Regions from separate parts of the Chryseomicrobium aureum genome, predicted to be linked through region 3. Evidence: riboswitches for the same ligand, from Rfam matches in the RefSeq annotation. Region 3 holds a riboswitch; each other region holds the start of a gene.
What was found. A riboswitch is a leader RNA that binds a small molecule or an ion and turns the genes downstream of it on or off. The one in region 3 is predicted to bind thiamine pyrophosphate.

Region 1 (8,286 bases), 990 kb from region 3:
ACATGCAGTTGTCATTGGTACAGGTAAAACGGTTATGCCTAAATTTAAGCGCGTAAAAGCTGCAAAATAATTCGCCAAACACTCCTTTCTTCTAGTATACTAATGATGAAGAAGGGAGTGTTTTTTTATGTCTAATTTACACGAAATTTTAGCTTATAATGAAAGCTTCGTTCGCAACAAAGAGTATGAACCTTATGCAACAACGAAATTCCCGAACAAAAAAATGGTGATTCTTTCCTGTATGGATACTCGCTTAGTTGAGCTTTTACCAAAATCACTGAATATCCAAAATGGAGACGTGAAAATTGTTAAAAGTGCAGGTGCTATCATCAATCACCCATTCGGCGGTATTATGCGTAGTTTATTAGTAGCTGTGTATGCCCTTCAAGCAGAGGAAATCTTTGTAATTGGTCACCATGATTGCGGGATGACTTCTGTAGATCCGAATGCAATGATTGATTCAATGATAGGTCGTGGTGTAGATGCCTCTACAGTCGATATTTTAACCAATGCTGGTGTCAATGTACATGAATGGTTAGAAGGCTTCGACAATGTTGCGGATAGTGTGCAACACAGTGTGGATATGATTAAAAACCATCCACTTTTAATACCAACAATCAAAGTCCATGGCTTGATTATTGATCCTGCGACAGGCAAATTAGACCTTGTCCATGACGGAACAAAAGACTAATCAAAAAGACTCGTCACGTGGACGAGTCTTTTTGTTTTGCATAGTGTCGTGCTTGAAAATCTGTTTTCGTCTGAGCAAATAATAAATGATCCATCCAATTGCCGTTGATATAGAGCAGTTGATTGAGATATCCCTCTTCATAAAAGCCCGTTTTCTTTAACAAATGGACAGACGGCTCATTGTATGGAGATACATATGCTTCGACTCGGTTTAGCTGAACCTGACTAAACGCAAACTCTGAGACCAATTGAATGGCTTCTTGAGCATAGCCTTTACCAATCTCTTGTTGATCAATCGCATAGCCAATCATTCCGCTTAGAAAAGGCATTCTTTTGATACTATACAAAGAAATGGTCCCCACAAGCTTGAAGGTGTCTTTCGTGTAAATGCCAAAGCTGTATTCGCGTTGCTCCTTCATTAACTTTAGGGTTTCTCGTATCTTTTCCCGTTGAATGATGGCTGTATAATACGAGTCTCTATGGACAGGTTCAAATCGGCCCCAGTAGTCTTTGTTGTCTCGAACAAGCTGAGCGAGAATTGCTGCATCACTTAATTGAAACGTCTTACAGATACAGCGCTGTCCATCTAATCGAATCATCTACATTCCTCCTGTTACACGAGGCTTAAGAATTCCTCAACATCTGCGTGACAAAGAGCGATGCCTTTTGCCCAGAAGTCTTTTTTCGTGATATCTTCATTTAAATGCTTTTTCGCTAAATCTTCAACCGACATGATTGCTGTATCACGAAGTAAAGCAATATACTTTTCTTCAAATGAAGAACCTTCTTCTTTTGCTTTTGCATAAATGGAAAGGCTGAATAAGTATCCAAACGTATACGGGAAGTTGTAGAATGGTACACCTGTAATGTAAAAATGCAACTTCGATGCCCAGAAGTGTGGGTGCGTATCTGCAAGTGCCCCTGCATAAGCCTCTTGTTGGGCTTCTGCCATCAGTTCATTCAAACGGCTACTTGCTACAATCCCTTTTTTACGCTCTTCATAGAAACGTGTTTCAAATAGGAAGCGCGAATGAATATTCATGAAGAATGCGACACTACGTTGAATTTTGTCTTCAAGCAGAGCTGCTTTCTCTTCTTTTGAAGTCGCTTCTGCAACAGCCGCATCTGCAACAATCATTTCAGCAAACGTGGATGCCGTCTCTGCTACACCCATAGCGTATTGACGATTCAACCAATGAACTGGTCGCAATGCATACGAATGGAAAGCGTGACCGAGTTCATGGGCAAGTGTCGATACATTCGACATCGAACCGCTATATGTCATAAAGATACGTGACTCTTGTGATACAGGCATCCCTGTACAAAAACCACCCGGACGTTTGTTGTCACGGTCTTCTGCTTCAATCCAGCCATTTTCAAATGCATGGCGAGAAAATGACTCAAGCTCAGGACCAAATTGTTTAAAATGCTTAAGAATGAACTCAGCACCTTGTTGATAATCCATAGTTTTTGCAGATTCACCAATCGGCGCATCCATATCATGCCAATGGATTTTTTCAGTACCCAAAAGTTTTGCTTTTTTCGTTAAATACTTTACGAAAGGTTCTTTTCCGTCTGTAATCGCGCCCCACATTGCGTCTAACGTTTCCTGACTCATGCGATTGATTGAAAGCGGCTCATCTAGCACATCATTCCAACCGCGTTTTTTGTAAACAGCTAGACGGTAACCAGCTAAATGATTCAATGTTTTAGCAAAGAATTCTTCTTTTTCTTCAAATGCTTTTTCTAAAGCTTCTTTTACTGCTTTACGAACTTCTGGATTTTCATGAGAGTATAGATTGCTTGCTTGCCCAATTGAAAGCTTCTTTTCAACACCTTCTACTGTGACAGCAACCTTCATGTCAGCAATTAGTAGATCATAAAGCTGACCCCATCCTTGATACCCATCGACGCCTAAAGAAGTGATCAGTGCCTCTTCTTCTTGCGATAATTTTTTTGCCGCTTTTTCACGCCATTCATTTAAAATAAATTCGAATTCGTTTAATTCTTCAGAAGCTATAAGTTCTGCCCAAACCGATTCATCTGTTTTAGACCACTTCTGTTGTATCGTCATCAGGATTGTGCCAAGACGAGCACCTAAGCTACTAACCTGCCCTTGTAATAATGCTGCTTTTTTGTCAGTTGTATCTTGGGCTAAGAAACAACCAATCGTCGCTCCTGCTTCTGATAAGTTTGTTGCAACATCTTTCAGTTGTTCGATGATATCACGCATTGCTTTAGATTCAGAAGCCGATTGCGGAGTTTCTAGACTAGCGAGCTGTGATTCAAACGCTTCAATCTTAGCCTCAACTTGCTCTAAATAGCTTGCTAATTGTGGAGAATCTGATCCTCCTGGAAAAAATGTGTCAAGATCCCATACAAGTGGGTATGTAGTTACTGTCATAGTTATTCCCCTTTCATTTCGTCTCCCTAAGTATATCATGAAAGGCTTTAATTTTCTCAACATTTCAATCATTCTTACTTGTTCACAAAGGGTTCAATTCTAATTTCCAAGTAACACCTGTATACTAGTAACTAGAAAAAGGAGGGATTATTATTTTAAAGCTTATTTTAATGGGACTCGGTCTCGCTGCAACAATTGCGATAAATGCGCTTGCGAATATCCTTCCAATCAACGGTCAAACTACTGGTGAGATTTCAAACCGACTTCCGGTCCTATTTACACCCGCAGGTTATGTATTTTCTATCTGGAGCGTAATTTACATTCTGTTAGTGATTTGGATTGGTTACCAAGTCGTACTACGAAAAAGAGGCACTGAGCCTAGCTGGAAACGGACTGGTCTGTTCTTGGCTAGTTGTGTATTTAATTGTGCATGGATTTTGACATGGCATTATGAATACTTTTTAGTGACCCTTGTCATGATGGTAGGTCTAGTAACTGTATTGGCGCTGTTATACGTGACATATCCAAGAAAAGGATCTGACTGGAAAGAGCGTGGTCCGATATCAGTGTATTTAGGATGGGTGAATGTAGCTCTTGTAGCTAATATTTCTTACGTGTTGACGTACTATGAATGGAACGGTTTTGGACTATCTGACCAATTATGGACAGTATTTGTGCTGACTTTCGCCACAGCATTAGCTCTGCATTTCCGCTATCACTACTATGACCGAATTATGCAGTTGGTATTCATTTGGGCGTTTATTGGCATCGCCGTAAGATTAGGGTTTGATGAGTTGCTCGTATCTGCTGCTGCTTTGTTTTTAAGTGCGGTCTTAGTGGCAGGAATTTTCTATCTGAATAAACCGTTTAGAAAGCCTTAAGCTCAAAAAAACAGCATGCCCGCATAGGGATGCTGTTTTTTGATGGATGAATTTCAATCAAGCTTTGTCAAGATGAGTGGCGCATCTTTTGTTACCACAATCGTATGCTCGACTTGAGCTACTAATGAACGATCAGGTGTGACAAATGTCCAGCCGTCTCCAAGTTCCATGATGGACTCTGCTTTTTGAGAGATAAATGGTTCAACTGCTAATACCATTCCCTCTTTTAATATTGTTGGCTCCCATGCATCATAATAGTTCAAAATGTGTTGGGGCGCCTCGTGCAACGAGCGACCTACGCCGTGACCTGTCAAGTTCATAATGACTGTAAGACCGTTTGATTTTGCTTCACGTTCAACAGCCTTACCGATTTGGTTCAACTTTGCGCCAGCTTTCACTTTCAACATAGCACGATCAAATGCTTGTTGTGCCACATCGATTAACTTTTGCTTTTCTTCATCGGCTTGTCCAAGGACAAAAGAAATTCCTGTATCCGCATAAAATCCATCACACTTACCAGAAACATCTATGTTCACAAGGTCACCTTCTTGTAAAATGCGACTTCCCGGAATACCATGCGCCACCTCTTCATTGACACTAATGCATGTATGTCCTGGAAAATCGTACTCTGCAATTGGAGCTGAAACAGCGCCTTTTTCTTCAAAAAGTGTTGCGCCGATCTCATCTAATTCTTTTGTCGTCATCCCTGGTTTCGCAGCGTCCTTCATCGTGTCACGAATCTCTGCGACAATGCGACTTATCTTTTTCAATCCTTCTAACTCTTGTGGTGTTTGAATAATCATGTGTTCGAACCCTTTCTTCTTTGACTACCTGCTATCATAGCACATTTTATACCGATTGAGGCATTACAAGGCGCGGTGCTTTTACAAGTAGTACTGTACAAATGAAAGCAGCAAAGACGAGAACAACACTCATGTATGTTGCATTATAGATTAAAGAATATAAGACGACATTTTGATCCCCAGCAAACTCTCCAAAAAAGAAAATCCCGCTAAGCACATGCACAATATACCGCAATACGGCAGCAATAATGGACCCAAGAAGTACTGCACGGACCATGCCACTTTGCTTATTTTGTTGATACGCGCGTAAAAAAGCGGGTCGGAATAGGCCTGCGAAACCTGCTACCATGAAAGCCAAGAAGTAATCCATAAACACTTGAATAATGACGATTTCAAAACTAAGTGGCGCAAAATAGACATTTCCAGTTGCGAGTTGCAACAACCCGATTAATAAACCTGTGATCAGTCCCGCTAAAACTCCTCTTCTGAAAGCAATCAAAATGATTGGGACCAATACAAATGTAACACTTCCCCCTTGCGGCATTCCAAATCCAATTCTGTCCAAAACAAATCCAAGTGCAGCCAATAAAGCAATTTCAATCATGATGATGATTTTTTGATTTCTCATGAATTTCTCCATTTCCTGTTACCTTACCTGCAAGAATGGGTAAACAATAAAAAAATGACCTCTGGACAGAGCCAGACGTCATAAACATCAGTTTCTATCCACATCCCTACGCAAGTATGAACTTCCAGGTTCGAAGGGTACTGTCTCAGCCGCTAAGCGACGCCCCTTGTGGTAACAATTATTTAGTTGCCCTCATTCTACTTTATTACGAACAATTAATCAACTGACCTGAAAGGATGATTGAAATGATTGATTTAGTCCAGGATTTAATTCGCATACCAAGTGATACGCAAGAGGGTGCAAATAGAGCTCTTGAGTTTTCAGCAAAATGGTTAGAAGACCATGGTGTAGAAGTGACTATTTTAGAAAATGAAGGCTATAAAATGTTGGTTGCTGAGCTTGGACAAGGCGATGAAACGATTATTTGGAATGGACATTTAGATATTGTTCCAGGAAAAAAAGAACAATTTGAACCGTATATAGAAGGCGACAAGATTTTCGGACGCGGCTCTGCAGATATGAAAGGTGGCTGTGCTGCCATGATGGTTGCATTTGTGGGTATTTCAAAGCACGCAGATCGTTTAACGAAAAAAGTCCAGCTCCATTTAGTGACAGATGAAGAAACGGGTGGCTCGAAAACATCAAAATACCTCGTGCAGCAAGGCTACACTGGTGATTTTGTGGTCTGTGGTGAACCGACGTTCTTAAAAATCGGCTTACAGGCAAAAGGTATTTCTCAATTTTTCATTACATTCCACGGCAAAGGGGCGCACGGCTCTCGTCCTTGGGAAGGAGATAATGCCATTTTACAATCCCACCGATTCCACCAATTGCTTCTCGAGCAAGAATGGACAAAGGAGAGTTCGGAATTTTATGAGCACTCTTCCATCAATTTAGCACGAATTCAGGCGGGAGATCGATTTAATATGGTTCCGGATACGTGTGAAGTTGGTTATGACATTCGTTTTATTCCTGGACAAACTGTCGAATTTGTAGAAGAGCAATTAACGGCTATTTTGACAGAGCATTTTCCTAATGCAGAGATTCGACGCAGAGGAATTTCGCCTGCTGTCACAACTAAACGTGAAGACCCTCGCGTAATGCAGTTAGTAGACATCATGAAGGATGAGACAGAAATCATGGGTCAACATGGTTCTGCTGACACAAGACATTACGCCGTAACTGGTGCCGGTGCTATTGAGTTTGGTCCTGCTGGTGGCGATTGGCACGGTCCTGGTGAGTATGTTTCCATTGCTTCTATGGAACGTTATCGAGATATCTTGATGGAATTCGCTTACTATACTGGCGTGGCTGAACAGGTTTAATGAGTGTAATGCTGGGGTATTTTATCAGTAACATGATATTCATTAGGAGAGATGACAATGAGAAAGTCTAATTTATTGAAATCAGCAATTAAGTGGGCACCTATAGTGTACCCAATTGTAAGAAAGTTTTTAAATTCACGTAAGGCAACTAAAAAGTAGTAATTTTTATAAAAAGCATTTAAAAAGTACCTTCTCTTTAACAATAAAAGAGAGGGTACTTTTTTTAGTTGAGGCGAGTTGAGTGGAGTTCCGGGGCTGCTTTCCGAGGGCGCGGCGTGAGCCTCCCTCGTCGCAGGCTCCTGCGGGGTCTCACGTTCCGACTTTAATCCCACTGGAGTCAACCCCTACACGCCCCTCAACTTAGAAAATTTGCTATCAAAATTTTTATTAGATATACGGGATGATCTCTGCAAGTGCAAGGCCGTGCGGTGTGTGTGCACGAGCTTGGTCTCCTGATTCTTCCTCGGATTGTTGTTCTTGAGCAGCTTGAATTTCCTCAAAACTTAAAGGATTTGGTTGCGGCATTTCAAATGGTGAGACAGTCAAGTTTGGATTGACCGTGTCAAAAAAACTGTTTGCGATTTGACGATACCCTTCTTGCGTTGGATGCACATCCGCTGGGTTTGGAACGAAACTCTTTAAGTCAGTATTCATTCGGTCTTCCACTGATACGAATGTTGCACCGTTTGCTTGTGCGGTTTGCTCTAAGATTTGGTTGAGTCGATTTAATTCTTTGGCTGTTCCCTGCTTTTGAAACTCCGCAACATGTGGATACGCAAAATAATACCCTACTACATAGACTTCTGCGTTCGGTGCTACAGTTTCAAGGTCTTGAAGCAGTCCTTCGAGTGACTTGCGTGCTTGATTGAGCGCAAAATTCGCTTGTTGCTGTTGGTAAGAAAGGGTGCCTAGTTCTGGATTTGCGGTCACGATTCGTAGTAAATCATTCGCACCTGCTGAAATCGTAATGAGTGTAGCGGAAGCTAATAACTCCTGCGCTTCATCAGATTGAATCGATTCACGCACTTGTTCAGTCGTGAATCCTGGAAATGCTAGGTCTTTTGAAAATGCCAGCAACTGCCCATTGCGCGCTAACTCTGCAGCAATAAGATCCGTATATCCTTGATCTATTTCTCGATTTGGCGTTTGACCTGCTGCTATTGAATCACCAAGTGCTACATAGATTGTTTGAGCACTTGCAAATGCCGGAAGTGATACAGATAGAACAAGCACTGAGACAATAGAAACTATCCATTTCTTCATATGCGTTTCTCCCTTCACTTACGCCCAATTCCCATTGCGGAAAATTGGTTCACGACTACCATCTTCTAAAATTCCATCAATCGTCATGTCGCTTGTACCAATCATAAAATCTTCATGGACGATAGACACATTCGCACCTTTTTCAAGTAATTGCTCTTCCGTTAAGCCTTTCCCACCTTGAATGGTTGTTGGATAAGCTTCACCTAATGCAAAATGATTGGATGCATTTTCATCAAACAAAGTATTGTAGAAAATCGTATTGCTATTAGAAATTGGTGAGTCAAATGGGACG
Region 2 (8,286 bases), 330 kb from region 3:
CTATCACCTTCAATTTTCAAACCTGTCATTAATTCCATCTCTGGAACATTGGGCGTGACAATCGATGCTTTCGGAAGAAGGAGTTGCGTTAATGACTCGATTGCTTCTTGCTCCAACAATGTATGTCCACCTTTGGCAACCATGACTGGATCGACGATAACCGTCGTCCAGGAATACGCATCAATCGCTTGCACTACTTGTTCAATAGTAAACGAGTCACCTAACATACCCGTCTTCACGGCGGTAGGTTGAAAATCGGCACCGATTGAATCTAGCTGTGCTTTCAAGAGCGCAGGCTCCACCATGCCAACACGCTGGACGCCGAGCGTGTTTTGAGCTGTGACAGCGGTCAATGCCGAGACTCCAAATACTCCGCGTTCTTGAAATGTTTTTAAATCTGCTTGAATACCTGCGCCTCCACCACTATCAGAGCCCGCAATTGTAAGAGCGACTGGATATGTCATGAGACAGAGACCTCCTTTTTTGCAAGTTCATCTAAAAGGGCTGCAGGGAATCCACCAATTCCACTTTGAACCGCAAGTTCACCAGCACGCCCATATTGATACAACCTTTCCTGAACTCCCTCAAGGCTAGCGTCCTGAACGAGCCAAGCTGCAAGTAAACTGCTTAACAGACACCCTGTGCCGACTGCTTTGGTCATGTCCGGGTGCCCTGAACTGTTTGTTAACACTACGTTGCCGTCTGAAATGAAATCCACTTCACCTGTAAGTACCACCGTCGTCTTGTAGACTCTTGCTAATTCCAGAGCAAGCGCTGACACGTCCTGTCGTCCGGTCCCAGCATCAATCCCTCGTCCATGCCACTCTGCATCTAAAAGTGCTGCGGCCTCTCCGGCATTGCAGCGAATAAGTGTTGGTTGAGCTGCTGCAATCACTTCTTTGGCAGATTGCAATCGGTACGCCGAGGCTCCTGCACCAACCGGATCCACCACGCGTGGAATTCCTTTTTTAACAGCTGCGTAACCAGCGACTTTCATACTGCGAACAGTGCGCTCTGTGAGAGTCCCTAGATTCAAGCTAAGTGCGTCTGCCAGCGCTACAAGCTCTGCCACTTCTTGCTCTTCGTCTCCCATTATCGGAGACGCGCCAGCTGCAACGAGCCCATTCGCTACAAAATTGGCAACCACGTAGTTTGTAATGCAATGAACGATGGGTACATACGTGTTTTCATTAGCGCTCATGCACGGACACCTCCGATTTAATCGTCCATTTTTCTTGTGTCCAAGCTTGTTCCCAAAAATGCCATTCGTAATACGTACTGCGCTTGAAGTGTGCTTTTAATTCTTGTAGGCGCGCAGGTGAAACATCTTCAGCAAGCCGATCCATCCGGTCTTTCTGCTCCTCGACGAGTGTTGCAAACCACTCGGACCCGTATGTCGCAATCCATCGCTGATAAATCGGATTGTCAGGTGTCGCCCCTTGAAGGTGAATACCAATTTCATAATAGAGCCAGTAACAAGGGAGCAATGCAGCTAGTACATCTGCTACATCCCCTTGAGCTGCGCGGTACATGTGAGATACATACGCATATGCAGAAGGTGACGGCTCGAAGGTCTCCCATTCTGCCTCGGTCACACCTAAAATCTGCATAAACGATTCGTGCAAACTCAACTCGGCCGCACACGTTTGTTCTGCGTGATGGGCAAATGCACGCGTCATTTGAAGATCAGTTGCTTTCACAGCGCCTAGTGCCTGCACCTTTGCAAAATGTGTTAAGTAGTAGGCGTCTTGCATGACGTAATATCGGAATACATCTTCTGGCAATGTTCCGTCTGCTAATCCTGTAACAAAGGGATGATGAAAACTGCTCTCCCAACTATCTTTAAAATCTTCTCGAACTTCTTTGCAAAAACTCATCTTCTACCATCCTTTCTGACAACAAAAAAACGCCACTCTCCCAAAGGAAAGTAGCGTGAAGCCGTCATAAAAGATTACCAGAGCGGTCGCGCCACTTCCCTCCGCTGGTATGATCCAGATCAGGTTCAAAGGGTCCGGACATATGTCCGTCTCAGCCTCTTCGGCTCCCCTAGTGGATGTGCATGTAGTTGTCGCGATTACTATACCATACTTTTTTTACGGTGCAAAATCATTTACAGATGTCACGTATACCGACTCCGGTCGGAAAATGACATTGTTTTCAAGTTGCTCGACCATATGCGCTGTCCAGCCAACACTACGCGCCACACTAAATGTCGGGGTGAACAATTCTGACGGAAGCGCAATAGACTTCATGATGGCAGCTGCATAATACTCCACGTTTGTATATAAACGACGCCCCGGTTTGTGAAGAGCGAGTAGGCGTGTGATTTCCTTTTCAGCCTCGACTGCGAGTTGCAACCAACGCTCTTCGCCACTTAATTTCTTACAAGCTTCGCGGAGCACAAGAGAACGAGGATCATTCGTCTTGTAAACGCGGTGACCAAATCCCATGATGCGCTCTCCTGACTGTAACTTGTTCATGACGACAGTCTCAACAGAACCTACCGAAGCAATTTCATCAAGGAGTGCGAGCACACCAGATGGCGCACCTCCATGCAATGGCCCTTTCATTGTTCCCAGAGCCGAAACGAGCCCTGAAGGCAAATCGGATTCACTTGATACTGTCACACGCGCAGCAAACGTCGAGGCATTCATCCCATGCTCCATCGTAGTAATCAAATACGTTTCAAGTGCTGTGACTTCGGATTTGGTCGGGTGCGAACCAGATAACATGTACAAATAATTCGCAACATGGGGAAGTTCAACGGATGGAGTTACGGGTTGTTGCTCCCGCTGAATCCGATAAGCAGCTGCGGTAAGAACGGCAAGCGCACCCGTGAGCAGAACCGCTTGCTCTTTCAGCGAACGCGCAAGTAATTCTGGCGTCCCCATTGAGGAAACGACCGTTCGCACTTGGTCCATAATTGATAAGCTTTTCGGCAAAACCTTTAGTACGAATAGATGATCAAATCCAAGCTGACGTCCCTCGACCAATAATCGTGTAACCTGCTTTTCATCTATTTCCCATAAAAATGACGCGACGGCTTCAAATGTCTGCTGCTCCACAACATCCTTTAGTAGTAAATCCTTGTAGCGTAGTTCTCCCTTTTCCCCATCTACTGAAGCAATGGTCGTCTCTACAGCCACAACGCCTTTTAATCCTTTTTGAATCATTAAAAACGCCTCCTTTTCCTTACTATAACCAAATCCTTTAATTACGAAAATTAAAGGTTTATAATCAATTTAATTACTAAACGTAATTGATGGAGGTGATGATGTGGATATCAATTGGATCAAGACGTTCTGCATAAGTGCAGAAACCTTAAATTTCCGGAAGACTTCGGAGCTTTTGCATATGTCACAACCGAATGTGACCGTTCATATTCGAAAACTTGAAGAATCTCTCGGTGTTGCTTTGTTTACACGTAAACAGAATCGTGTGCATCTCACACCAGAAGGGCTTCTGTTTTATAAAAACAGCAAGGTCTTACTCGATAATTTCACCCATACAGTTCAGTCCGTCCAGGCTCTTGCACAGGGCTTTCGAAAAAAATGGACGCTTGCTATCTCACCACTTCTTGCAGAAACGATTTTGCCATCCTTGGTCCGGCAGTTTTTAAACGATCACCCGGATGTGGAGTTTCAGATTCGTGTAGAGGAATCGACGGACATAGAAAAATTAGTCGAAAGTGGCGAAGTGGATTTTGGCTTATCCGCAATGCCACCCACGAATCGAAAACTAGTTGTGCACACGCTGTTTAGTGAGGATGTTGTGTTCGTGCGTTCGATTGATTCCTACGACGAGGAGTCGGGTCCGCCCCTAGACGCTGAGGAAATCTTAACCTCTGAGACCTTGTTTACCCATCATCACCCCGTCATTTGGGAAGACTTAACGATTCGTTTAAGACACGCCGTTCCAGGAATACGCGCAATCAAAGTCTCACAAGCGTCGATTACAAAACGGTTGGTGCAAGACGGGCTTGGCGTCTCGTTTTTGCCTCACTCCATCGTCAGGCGTGAATTGCTAGAAGGACGTTTAGTGACGATTCCTTTTCCTCTTTTTGACTTGCCGAAAGTATCTACTTACGCTGTCGTTCAGGAAGAAGGTGAGCTAGAGCAGGCTTTTCTAAAAGCGATTCAAAATCGCTATTTTGGGTAAACGAGTGTAAAGGAGGAAATGAAGATGACAAAAACAATTGTACTGACTGGGGCTAGTGATGGGATTGGGGCGGCTGCTGCGCGTCAATTAAAGAAAAAGGGCTATCATGTTGTCCTTGTTGGACGTTCTAAAGAAAAAACAGAACGACTCGCAACGGAACTGGATGCTCCTTACCATTTGGCAGATTTCACAAAGCTTCGAGATGTGGAGCGACTGGCAAGTGAACTAGATGCGTACCCGACAATCGATGTCCTCGCCAACAATGCAGGTGGAATCATGGGAAATCGAGAAGTGACAGAAGATGGTTTTGAAAAGACGTTTCAGGTTAATCACTTAGCCGGATTCCATTTGACCAAATTGCTTTTGCCGAAACTGATTGCGAGCAAGGCTAAAGTGATCCAAACATCGAGTGAAGCAGCGAATTTATTCGGTAAGACATTTGCTATCAATGACTTAAACAACGAACGCAATTACACTGCAACCAATGCGTATGGAAACGGAAAGCTCGCAAATATCTATTTCACTTGGGAGCTGCAAAATCGCTACGGTTTAGAGGGCATCTCTGCTGTTGCCTTTCACCCAGGGGTCGTGCGCACAAGTTTCGCTTCTGAGACGAACCACTTTATGCGCTTTATGTATCACACGCCTCTTAAATACCTCATTACCATTACGCCGGAAAAGAGCGCTGAGGCATTAGTTGCTTTGATTGAAGGGACTCCAGGAACGGACTGGGAGCCAGGTGGCGTGTATTCGAAAGGCAAACCCATGCGTGTGCAGGCAATTGATGACGGTACGACAGCACGCTTGCTTTGGGAGAAGAGTGAGGAAATGATTGGTTCTTGGAAATCTAACTAAAAGAAAGCCGACTCGGAGGAAAACGAGTCGGCACCTTTGTTTTAAAATAGTCTATTCCTTCACTTCTGTACGTGCACCGTGTCTTCAATTTTCTCATTTCGTACCTCTATAAAATAAGTCGACTGGACAAAGGATTTCCCTCCGTGTCCCTCATACCACTTGAGCACTTTATCAACATGGTACTTATCACTGCGAACAGCATCTTCTATCTCAACATATTTGTTGTAATCATCGTATTCCCAGATAGCGAAGACCTCTGTAATTCCATCATCTAGGGGCATACTCCATCTCCCGACGAGTCTCGCGCCGTGTTTTAACTGATTCGGTAGATTAATTGTATTGAATAATTGATTAAATGGTTTTAAAAACTCGGTGCTAATACGATAATACTTCCTTCTATAAAACATTCTTCTCCTCCTCAACCGCACTAAATCCAGTACATGCTATACTTAACAAAAATAGGAGACGATACTCATATGGATAATGTTGCACAGCCCTCTATAGTATTGAGACCACTAAAGTTTACCGATTTTCCTCAAGTCCTCCTTTGGAATCAAGATATACAATTTTGCGAAGCGAACGGATGGAGTTTAAATCAAGACGAAGAGCGGCTCTTCAGGTGGTGGGGTATGTTCGTTAATAACACCTCGAATGACTTCTTTCGAATAGGTATTGAGTGGGACCAAAAGCTCATCGGATATGTTGACTTTGCAGAAGTAAATAACGGAGGAGCAGAAATCGGCATAGCAATCGGTGATTCCACACTATGGCAAAGAGGACTTGGCAAGGAAGCCCTCTCCCAAGCGCTAGAGTTTGGTTCAAAGAATTATGCGATCCATTCATATAGGGCTGAAACAGAGCTTTCGAATGTACGTGCTCAAAATCTACTTATTCGAGCAGGCTTCAAAAAAATAAAGCAAACGGATTCAACAATTTTTTATAAGGTCACCCTATAAGCAAACGCCAGAAGGAGGCTTCTCCATCTGGCGCTTTTTATTTTGTCTCGAGAACCGGTACAGGTTCAAAGTACGTATCGAATATCTCTTTATAAAGCTCATACCGCGGAAGCATATTGTGCGTGAGCAGTCCTTGCGCTTCCATTTCAAAAAACTCATCTTTCGTTACGATTCGGGCATCGACTACTTCGCCCACTTGATAGCTCAACTCATCCAACGAAATCCTCTTTGGAAGTCGCGTGACATATACGTCAATCAAAGAATCATTTCGGATTTGTTCGCCGAGCAAGATCATTTCATCTGAGTTTAATAATAAACCTAATTCTTCTTCTACTTCACGAGCAGCTCCTAATAAAGAAGACTCTCCCGTGGTAATCGAGCCACCTGTCGACTCCCATTTCAGACCGTGTGGTTTTGCTGGATCGCGTTGTGATAAAATCAAACGACCATCCGGCAAGAATGTCCAAACATCAATCACAATATGGTAATCACCTTCAACAAGCGCTGGTACACTTCCACGGACATGCGTGCGCCCTGTTAGCTTTCGGTCTTTCGTGTACACATCCCATAACTCCATCGTGGCACCTCTTTTCCCATAAATCCGTCCCAAAAAACTGGTGAGGTTCTACTATAGTAGATTTTCCCATTGCTTGTCCAAACAAAACCTTATGCTCTTTACAAAAAATTAGCATTCCCTTCATTCTCTCTTAACACAAACTACGTATACTACGAGATAGAAAGGATGTGTTCAGAGATGAACTTTGACTTCCACACGCACGGCAAACTCACCAAATACGACGAATTTTCTTTGAAGTACTTTCGCATATTGGTAAAAGCTGCACAAGAATCTGGACTCGATGGATTCGCGCTTACGGAACATTTCAACACACGCCACTTCTTTGATGTCTTCGGAACATTAGATGATTTCTATCCTTATCAAGACGGATACTATTTAGTGGAAGGCATTCGCGCCTTTCCTGGAATCGAGGTCCATACGAAAGAAATGGACCACCTTCTACTCATTGCAGACCGTACTGTCATTCGAAACTTACGTATGCAACTCCAACCGTTTACACATAAACTAAATTATATCTCATTCGAAAAATTAATGGATTTGGTAAAACTTGAAGAAGTTTTAGTCATTGGTGGTCACCCGCTCGCGCATCAAAAAGCCTACTTCGAATTACATCCAAACCATCTTGAAAAGCTAGATGCAATCGAACTGAATGCTAAAGATTTATCAATCCTTTCAACAACTGAATCCGTTCAAGAGGTTTATTATCTCGGAATGCGCCTTGCAAAACCAGTTGTCGGAGGAACAAGCGCATTTCACAAAAATCAGTACGGTCGGGTCTACACAAAGCTCCATACGACCTGTTCAACCGTAAGGGATTTAAAGCGAGCCGTGCAAAATGAACAATTCACGGTAAAAGTAGCACCTGCTGCAAGCGGTATGTTTTTGCATAACGGGGCCGCTCCTGAACTAGGTGTCTGGGGCGAGCCGTATCTATAGAAGTAAAAAACGAGACGTCCTCACTTGAGGGCGTCTCGTTAACTTTTTCTTACGCCACGTCCCGCTTCGTAAACGTCACAAACGAAGCAGCAAGGAACACGACAAGATAAATCACAAGTATTGTTACTGAAAAACCAAGCGTCATCCCATCAATGAGTGGTGTGCCACCATCTGCGTATTGACCAAGATCTGTATTCGCAAACAATACGAACTTCGCCCAGTCAAAACGAGACAAGAACAACATTAACGCATTGCTCGACAACAACAAGAACAACGAAATCCCAATGGCCATTCCACTACTGCGGAAGAGCGTTGAAATCATAAACGCAAGTGTCGTCATCATCACAAGCGACACCATACTGAATCCGTATTCCTGCCAGATCGCCGTCATGTAGTTCATGACCAGATACTCACCTGACATCGTTGGAATGACAGAAGTTTGCGTGATGTCATTGATTCCAAACAGCACTGCACCGACAAGTACTGAGCTGACAAACAATGTCACAAGTAAAATTCCTGTAAAAATAAACACAGATACATATTTCGCAAGCAAAATCTTTGAACGCTGAATTGGGCGAATTAACAATAGCTTGATTGTGCCCCATTTGAACTCGTTCGAGACAATTCCAGCTGCCGTCACAATCGCAAATAGGCTGACAATCATCATCATAAACGTATTGTCATATGTGAACGCCCACGCATCATATGGCTTTGGTTGGATGTCTTCTGCGAGTGCTACATTGTTCTGATCAATGCGCATCTGCTGTGTGAAGCCGCCAAAGTCTCCCGCCTCTTCAATCTCTG
Region 3 (8,286 bases):
GAGATTTTAATGTATTGACATTCACGGATAAAAAGTCGGCAATTTCGTATTCTTTCCAACCATCCATATATTTGAGAAGGAAGGGTACACGATAGGTTTCTGGTAATTTTGAAACAGCATCCATCACATCACTAAACGGTTCTCTAGAAGGAGTGGATTGTTCGATTTCGAGTCCGTTTGAAGGAAAACTTCGTGCTTCTTTTTTCTGTAGACGTCGACATTCATTGATAAGTATTCGATACAACCAAGGCTTCACAGGTTGGTTGGAATCGTATGTGCTCGAAAATCGGTAAACGCGAAGAAACGTTTCCTGCAAAGCATCTTTTGCTAGTTCACGGCGTCCCGTAATAGCAAGAGCCATCCGATAAAGGTCAGGGGCAAAGTCTGTATACAGTTGTTGGAATTGTGACCGGTCCATACAAGTCCTCCTTCGTGTTACACCTATACTACCCGAGACAACTGGAAAAAGTTGATGAGAAATGAAATAAAATAAAAAAACCACCGCACAGGGTGGTTTTTAAGAACGATTAACCGTATAAATTCCGAAAGCTACGAACACCAGAGCTAACAAAATTGGCAATGTGAATGTCTCACCAGGGAGCAATAGAACAGACAAACCGACGCCACTTACAGGAACAAAAAACTTATAGATCCCGACGTGACTTGCTTTATGATACTGCAAAATTGCAAACCATAGAGCGAATGCAATCGCGGACAAAGCTACCATGTAGAGAAGTAAACCTATAGCTAAAGGTGTCCATGTAAGCGAGGCTGTATCGGCAAATGGAAAAGCGGTTATGAGAAGTAAAATCGCACCAAGTGTAAGTTGCCAGCCGGATAACGTGAACGGATGAATGCCTTTCCCCATTTCTTTCGCCATAATCGTTCCTACCGCACTCGTAAATGCAGAGAGAAGTAAAAAGCCTTCCCCCAGAAATTCAAAGCTTCCATCAAACGATTGGCCCCAGTTGGCGAAAAAGATTCCTGTAAATCCGGCAGCAAGACCTAACCATTTCTGCCACCCGAGTCGATCATTCGCATAGATAAAATGAGCAAGCAAGATTGTGAAGAACGTATTGCTCGAGATGATAATAGACGCCTGAACCCCTGATGTGTTCGAAACTCCAACGTAAAAAAACAAATACTGAAGAGTCGTCTGAACGATTCCGAAAATCAGCAAGATGCCGTATTGTCTACGCGTTAGTTTTAATGCACTTCGCTTGATTAGTAGTAAACCACCAAGGACTAGTAGACCTGCAAATAAAAAGCGGAGTCCAGCAAGCCACATCTGTTCCGCGATTCCAGTACTTGGGATGCCGAGTTCACTATACGATAATTTTAATGCAGGGAACGCGCTTCCCCATAATAAGGCACAAAAAATCGCAATGACGACCATGACCCATTTCTTTTGTAAATTCATATGTACCCGACCTTTCCTGTACGAATTGTAGCAGGCAGGTCAGGGGAAATCAAAGAGTTGCGCCTACAACTAAACAACTTGTGAAAATCACAATCAGGACCACGGAAAAATAGAAATCAAACCGCTCTAAACGCACTTCATGGAAGTACGTTCGGTCACGTGTGCCTGTAAATCCTCGCGCTTCCATTGCAAACGCTGTTTTCTCCGCTTTTCGAACAGCGCCAGCGAGTAAAGGGATTGCCACACTTGGAAGTGCTCGTAGCTTTGCAAGAGTTGACTTCTGAACTTGTGGCTTGCGAAGTTGCTGCACTTGACGAATCTGGATGAACTCATCTTTTAGAACCGGAAGAAACTGATAACCCACTAGAAGGCTATAGGCAAGCTTTGGAGAAAGCTTCAATTGTTGCATCACACTCATGATGAATTGCATCGGAGACGTCGTCAGAACAAACAAGAGAGATAACGACGAAAAGGCAAATACACGAAAGCTCAGCGATAATGCGGTTTCCAGTCGATCATCAGATGTACCGAAAACGTACGTCGTCCAAAAGTACCCGACCGCTCCAAGTGAGAACGGCAACATGAGTAGCGCCCAACGTTTCCAGTTGATACGGGAGAACAGTAACTGAACTACTAGCACGGCAATAAATACAAAAAGCGGTGTCCATGGGTCAAAATAAAAAGCGAGTGCAAATATAAACACAAATGTCACAAGCATTTTAATGGACGGATTCAAGCGATGAAGCCACGTCGACATCGCGAGCACCTCCTGTCGGTTGGACTAAACGATACGTCCTGAGTAAGCTAGGGTCTGAGAAGACGTTTGCTGGATGGAACGGGCCACTAAGTACACCATCTTTCAATAAGAGCATCGAGTCTGCAATACGCTCTGCAAAATTCATATCGTGTGTAACCACAACAACGGCGGTACCTTCTGCTGCAACTTGAAATAAAGCGTCTTCAAGCTCATGCAGTGCAAACGCATCCTGACCCGCAGTCGGTTCATCAAGAAGCAACACGGGTCGCCCATCGTTCAGCATCGCCGCAATTGCTGTCCTACGTTTTTGTCCCTGACTGACGGCGAAGGGATTAGAATTTGCTACACCTTCTAATAGAAGTTTAGTTAAGAACTCTTCTGTACGAAGACCTCCGCCAAAACTAACTTCCTGTCGAACGGAAGGTGTGATAAATAAAAACTCAGGTGACTGTGGGACATATCCAATCGTTTCATCACTTTGTTGTCTATCTGCTTTTGGAATCAGTCCGGCCAGTGCCTTCAAGAGAGTCGACTTCCCAGCTCCATTCGGTCCGGCAAGTACTGTGATACTTCCCGCTGCTAGCTCTAGCTTTGCTTCATGCAAAATGCCAGGGACGCGCACTTCTGCGCGGAAGTCTTGTTGACTTTTCACTTCTTTAACATAAGCACTTTTTGCTTTCAAAGGAGGCATACTCGTTTCTTCCAACACAAGTGTGTAATCGAAGAAGGATTCCCAAATCGCATCTTGATGGTCGATCACAAGAACTGTCCATCCATTTTTCACTTGTAAGTCAGAAAACCAGGCAACATATTCTCTCGCAGTTACGGGATCTAGATGTGCGAGTGGTTCATCGAGTAATACAATTTTAGGGTTCATCAATAATGCACAGGCAGTAGCGACGCGCTGTTTTTCACCACCAGACAACGTCTGAATAACACGTGTCCGGAACTGAGTGAGACCTGTCTCTTCTAAAATTCGAGTAATCTGCAGATCCATCTCCTCACGTGGTATAGACCGGTTCTCTAAAGTGAACGCGAGTTCTTCTTCAACTGTCGGCATACAAAATTGGCTGTCGGGATCTTGGAAGACGGTGGCAATCGACTGACTGATCTCACCAGGTCGGTACTCATCGTAGGGTTTCCCGAATAGTAGACGCGTCCCATCGACTTCGCCATCACAAGCTTCCGGATACAGCCCGTTCAACAAGAAAAAGAGTGTCGACTTCCCGCAACCACTTGGTCCTTTAATGAGCCATTTTTCTCCTTCAGAAAGTGTTAATGACATATCAGAGAGAACGGGTGTGTCTTCATCAGGATAATGAAATGTTACGTTGTGAAACTCAATCCATTTAGACACGTACATCACGCTTTTGACGTGCAATCGCATAGCCACGGAGTGAACCTGTTGCATACAGTCCGTTTACGATTAAACTTCCACCGTATCCAGCAATCACAGCACCACTTAAGATGCGAATTCCGAGCATCAGTGCTACGTACCATGGAGACAAGGCAGAGAATCCACCAAGAAGATATCCATACGCAAAACTGAAGAGAGAGGCTCCAACACCTGCCATAATCAATACGGGTAAATCAAAACGACGATAACGCGTCGCTGCAAAAGCTGCCTCTGCACCGAGACCTTGCACAAGACCAGCTAAAATCAGACGAGGACCTACAGCATTACCGAGCATGACCTCGATTGCAGCGGCCATTACTTCCGGAACAACAGCAGCCCCTGGTTTGCGAATGATAGCCATTGCGACGATTGAGACTAAGAACCAAACACCGAAAATCCATTCATAGGCAATCGGTCCAATCAGACTCGACCAAATATTCCCGATGTGTAAAAACACTAAATAGATAATCCCGAAAACGACTGCAAGCAGGGACATCAGTACGACTTCTTTCAATTTCCAATTAGCGAGCATGGTCAGGACCTCCGTGAGAAGGACTGTGAATACTCATGTTGATTGTCATGACGACGTGGGGGTGCTCCCCAATTTGCGCCTCTGTGAACGTCTCTTCATAAAACGCAAAAACGTTTTTCAATGAACCGTGGATACCCGTCGCATAATGCATGGACTCGTTATAAACACCACGCTCTTTGGCACGTTCAATCTCTCTATAAATCGTCTCCATATAATCACTTTGGTTGAGCGGATAGAGCGAGAACTGGCTAGAAACGTAGGGGCCTTGAGGAATTTCATTCTTCACTGGATCTTCAATCCCCATATACGAATCCCCCGACGTATCTCCAGGGCAGCCAACAGAAAACGTTGCATTCATGGCTATGTGTTTGCCGTGCGAAGCCGCTTTCTCTGTTAGGGCAGCTAGCGCATTGAAGACATGCGGACCTTCTCCTCGAATGACCGTCGATACGTCATCTGTATGGCGCCATACCGTCGATAGATCGACTTCTGATAAAGCCTCTTTGATAATTGAAATAAACTCTGAATCCATCGGGTGTAGAGAAAAACGACATCCAATGATTTTACTTGTTCCACAGTGCATGGGAACGCCTCCTTAGATTTTATGAGAAAAAGAAAAAAGCTACATCCGCGAAAGATGTAGCCACTGCTTCCCATAAAAATTCAAGAAAGAGTCACTACACTTCCTCACGCAGGTATTATCCTGATCGAGTCATAAGGGATCGGAGCTCAAGCTCTCATCTCAGCCAATTTGGGCACCCCTAGTGCAGGTTGTCGGTATGTAGTTCTTTTTCGCCCTCATCATAGCAGACATAAAAATTCTGTGCAAGTGCAGTAGGAAAAAAAGAAGGATAGTAAAGGGTGAGAAGCGAAGTACTTAGTAATGAAATCGATTGTGGAGTGTATAGGGAAGCATTTACACAAAAATGAACCAATTGCAGTATTAGATTTCTCAAAGGAAGGGTAAAGAAGTGGAGTAGCAGTAGAAAAGAGGTGACCTATGGAACTTGCGATTGTGATTCCTTCGTATAAACCAGATGACAAGTGCCGTGCGGTCATCGATGAACTGATTGCTTCGCAGTTCTCTCGCATTATCGTGGTTGATGATGGGGGAGAAGAGGAGTATGCATCCTTCTTCACAAAATTGAAAACTTTTAAAGAAGTGACGGTCTTGCATCATGCGAAAAATCAAGGCAAAGGACGAGCTTTAAAGACGGCTTTTCATTACATATTGAATGAAGATATTCCAGTAGACGGTGTCATTACAATTGATGCGGACGGTCAACATCTACTATCAGATATGCAAAAAGTCGCTGAACAAATGCGCGAAACACCTGATGCAGTAATACTTGGTGCACGAGACTTCACTCAAAAGGATGTGCCGTTTCGAAGTCGGTTTGGCAATCGATTTACACGTTTGTTGTTTCGATTATCTACAGGGACAGTCTTAACGGATACACAAACGGGGCTTCGTGGGTTGCCGATTCAACATTTACCTTTGATGCTTGAAATCAAAGGAGAGCGATTCGAATACGAGATGAACGTCCTCGGATCTTTGAAGCGAAATGAGATCCCTATTGAGGAAGTGGAGATTGAAACAGTATATTTAGATGAAAATAAATCGTCTCATTTTCATCCATTGCGTGATTCATTTCATATTTATAAAATCTTCTTATTTTATGGGATGTCGGGTGGAGCTTCACTTGCGCTCGACCTCGGTCTTTATTCATTATTTATCTATTTGTGGAAAGAAGACTCGCCTCAGATGTTCATCATCTTTGCGACGATTGCTGCACGTGTTTTATCCAGCCTCTTTAATTATTTTGTAAATCGTCATAAAGTATTCGGTCAAGGATCAAGTAAGTCATTCGTTCGCTATTACTTGCTCGCAGCATTTATTATGGCTGCCTCAGCTGGGTCCGTGCACTTACTTTATACGGAGTGGCTAGGGCGAGGAGAAGTAGTGTTGAAGGTACTAGTAGACAGCGTGCTCTTCATCTTTGGATTTATCGTCCAACGTGCTTGGGTTTTCCGAAAAGAAAATTAAAAATCAGCATCGTCCCTGTCGGGAAGATGCTGATTTTTTTATAGTGTCAATAAGAAAGAATGCGTAGCTGTACCTTGTTCAAGCTTAAACCAGCCAACGCGTTTCATTCGTTCACTAACATTTGTTTGTATCTGACGCTCGCAATGATTCACAATCTCCACAATTTCGAGTCCAGTCATTTTAAAAAGTTGAGCTGCAGCCTCGTAAGGTTCCCGGCTCAGTAAGAGGACTTTAAATTCCTCTTCTGTGGCCGCCCGGTCTGCGAGAGACTCTTCATAATTCACTACATACTCATAAATTTCTCTATGCTTCTCAGGTAACTTTTGGATTTCGGCTTGCGCAGCAAAATGCAGTGCGATTTCATTCATATGATCACCTACCAGCTGGCTTTTTTGACACCTGGAAGTTGTCCTTTATGGGCAAGTTCGCGGAATGCGATACGAGAAAGTTTGAATTTCCGCATGACTCCACGAGGTCTTCCAGTTAATTCACAACGATTCTTTAGACGCGTAGGGGAAGAGTCGCGTGGCAATTTCGCAAGTGCGGCATAATCCCCTTTTTCCTTAAGCTCTTTGCGCTTCTCTGCATAACGCTCCACTAACTCACGTTGTTTTTTATCTCGTGCTACTTTTGATTTCTTAGCCATCTTTAGTATCCTCCTAATGCTTCTGTTTGTCATTCAAAATAAAATAGCCTATCATTAAAACGTAATCATTACGATTTAAGTATAGAATGACTTTATCATGGTTCCCATAAATGTGCAACAGCAAGAGGAGGAATTAGATGCACAAGAAAATACGATTAATTCTTTTGACGGGCTTCTTAGGAAGTGGAAAGTCAACTTGGTTAGCAAAACTTTTGAAAGAGGAGAAGCAAAAAGGAAGTAAAGCGGCAGTCCTAATGAATGAGTTAGGGGACTATTCTGTAGATACGACGCTTGTTGGTGATGACGTACCACTGCAAGAACTATTGAAAGGATGTATTTGCTGTACATTGAAAGATGAGGTGGAGATTCAACTAATCAACTTGGTCATGATGCATGAACCTGATGTGATTTTTATTGAATCAACTGGCGTTGCGCATCCGATGGAAATTATAGATGCCTGCATGTCGCCCTTAATTGTTCAAAAGCTTGATCTAGTTGGAGTGTATCATGCAGTGGATGCAGAGCGGTGGGCGAACCGAGAAAAGCTGCCAAGACCTATTCGTCATCTACTCGAAGATCAAGTCCGATATGCTGATGAGCTTCTCCTGAATAAGATTGACACTGTATCCAAGGAAGAGCGGGAGGCAATTTCACTAGAATTAAGAGCATTGAATCAGACAGCACGTTACTACGAATCCTCATTCGCTGAGATTCTTCATATGCCAGCACCCCGTCGTATGACAGTAGTGGAGGAGAGGATGGATACATTTCATGTTAAAAAAGAGTTGGGAATCAAGTCACTCGCTTATACATTTTCTTCTTCGATATCGCGAAAGGCCTTTGAAGAGTGGCTTAAGAATGTACCAGATTCTGTGTTACGCGTAAAAGGATTTGTTCAATATGAAGATCAAAACGGACCGACTCTTGTTCAAGTAGCTTATGGCGTCGCAAATTATGTAGAACAAGAGATTCGTTTTCCAACAACATTAATTGTTATTGGTCATCACCTCGAAAAACAAGAGATTATCGACAGTTTAGAAATGCTAGAAAGAGCCGCCAGCTAGAACGGCTCTTTTAGATCTTCAGGATTCTTTTAGTGCTTGAATAACATCAATCTGTGTGGCATTACGTGCTGGACGCCAGCCGGACAATACGGCAACACCAATACTGATGAGTGCAGCAACCACTACGAGCTGCCAAGGAATATAAGAAACCGTGATGGTCATGTCGGTTGGCGCTTCTTCTCCAACAGAACTAAATACAATCATCGGAACAATTATGTTCACTAGTAAACTCATCCCATATGAGACAGCGACTGCTATACATGTACCAATCAAACCAATTGCAGTGCTTTCCATAAGGAAGAGGCGCTGGATGAGCCTTGGTTGTGCACCGATAGCTTTCATGATCCCAATTTCACGTGTGCGTTCTGTAACGGCCATTGTCATGGTATTAAAGATTCCGATAGAGGCAATGAGTACAGCAACT

Region 1: another riboswitch for thiamine pyrophosphate. It lies ahead of thiT (energy-coupled thiamine transporter ThiT); the one in region 3 lies ahead of ACF3OH_RS12925 (YkoF family thiamine/hydroxymethylpyrimidine-binding protein).
Region 2: another riboswitch for thiamine pyrophosphate. It lies ahead of tenA (thiaminase II); the one in region 3 lies ahead of ACF3OH_RS12925 (YkoF family thiamine/hydroxymethylpyrimidine-binding protein).

What each region holds. Positions count from the first base shown of each region.
Region 1 covers NZ_CP171117.1:750,863-759,148, reverse strand. The annotation lists gene mreBH (rod-share determining protein MreBH) at 1-70, shown strand, start outside; gene ACF3OH_RS04105 (beta-class carbonic anhydrase) at 128-691, shown strand; gene ACF3OH_RS04100 (GNAT family N-acetyltransferase) at 705-1,289, opposite strand; gene ACF3OH_RS04095 (M3 family oligoendopeptidase) at 1,304-3,094, opposite strand; gene ACF3OH_RS04090 (TspO/MBR family protein) at 3,265-3,975, shown strand; gene map (type I methionyl aminopeptidase) at 4,029-4,778, opposite strand; gene thiT (energy-coupled thiamine transporter ThiT) at 4,825-5,406, opposite strand; TPP riboswitch at 5,493-5,583, opposite strand; gene ACF3OH_RS04075 (M20 family metallopeptidase) at 5,652-6,731, shown strand; gene ACF3OH_RS04070 (hypothetical protein) at 6,728-7,063, opposite strand; gene ACF3OH_RS04065 (SGNH/GDSL hydrolase family protein) at 7,119-7,994, opposite strand; gene ACF3OH_RS04060 (aminopeptidase) at 8,013-8,286, opposite strand, start outside.
Region 2 covers NZ_CP171117.1:86,142-94,427, reverse strand. The annotation lists gene thiD (bifunctional hydroxymethylpyrimidine kinase/phosphomethylpyrimidine kinase) at 1-464, opposite strand, end outside; gene thiM (hydroxyethylthiazole kinase) at 461-1,201, opposite strand; gene tenA (thiaminase II) at 1,191-1,877, opposite strand; TPP riboswitch at 1,957-2,058, opposite strand; gene ACF3OH_RS00540 (citrate/2-methylcitrate synthase) at 2,094-3,173, opposite strand; gene ACF3OH_RS00535 (LysR family transcriptional regulator) at 3,277-4,158, shown strand; gene ACF3OH_RS00530 (SDR family NAD(P)-dependent oxidoreductase) at 4,183-5,013, shown strand; gene ACF3OH_RS00525 (NIPSNAP family protein) at 5,073-5,420, opposite strand; gene ACF3OH_RS00520 (GNAT family N-acetyltransferase) at 5,490-5,969, shown strand; gene ACF3OH_RS00515 (NUDIX domain-containing protein) at 6,007-6,546, opposite strand; gene ACF3OH_RS00510 (PHP domain-containing protein) at 6,724-7,482, shown strand; gene ACF3OH_RS00505 (ABC transporter permease) at 7,532-8,286, opposite strand, start outside.
Region 3 covers NZ_CP171117.1:2,459,186-2,467,471, reverse strand. The annotation lists gene ACF3OH_RS12950 (RNA polymerase sigma factor) at 1-418, opposite strand, end outside; gene ACF3OH_RS12945 (DMT family transporter) at 518-1,420, opposite strand; gene ACF3OH_RS12940 (energy-coupling factor transporter transmembrane component T family protein) at 1,470-2,177, opposite strand; gene ACF3OH_RS12935 (ABC transporter ATP-binding protein) at 2,140-3,534, opposite strand; gene ACF3OH_RS12930 (ECF transporter S component) at 3,527-4,105, opposite strand; gene ACF3OH_RS12925 (YkoF family thiamine/hydroxymethylpyrimidine-binding protein) at 4,095-4,688, opposite strand; TPP riboswitch at 4,773-4,878, opposite strand; gene ACF3OH_RS12920 (bifunctional glycosyltransferase family 2/GtrA family protein) at 5,106-6,152, shown strand; gene ACF3OH_RS12915 (hypothetical protein) at 6,191-6,520, opposite strand; gene rpsN (30S ribosomal protein S14) at 6,529-6,798, opposite strand; gene ACF3OH_RS12905 (GTP-binding protein) at 6,936-7,862, shown strand; gene ACF3OH_RS12900 (ABC transporter permease) at 7,881-8,286, opposite strand, start outside.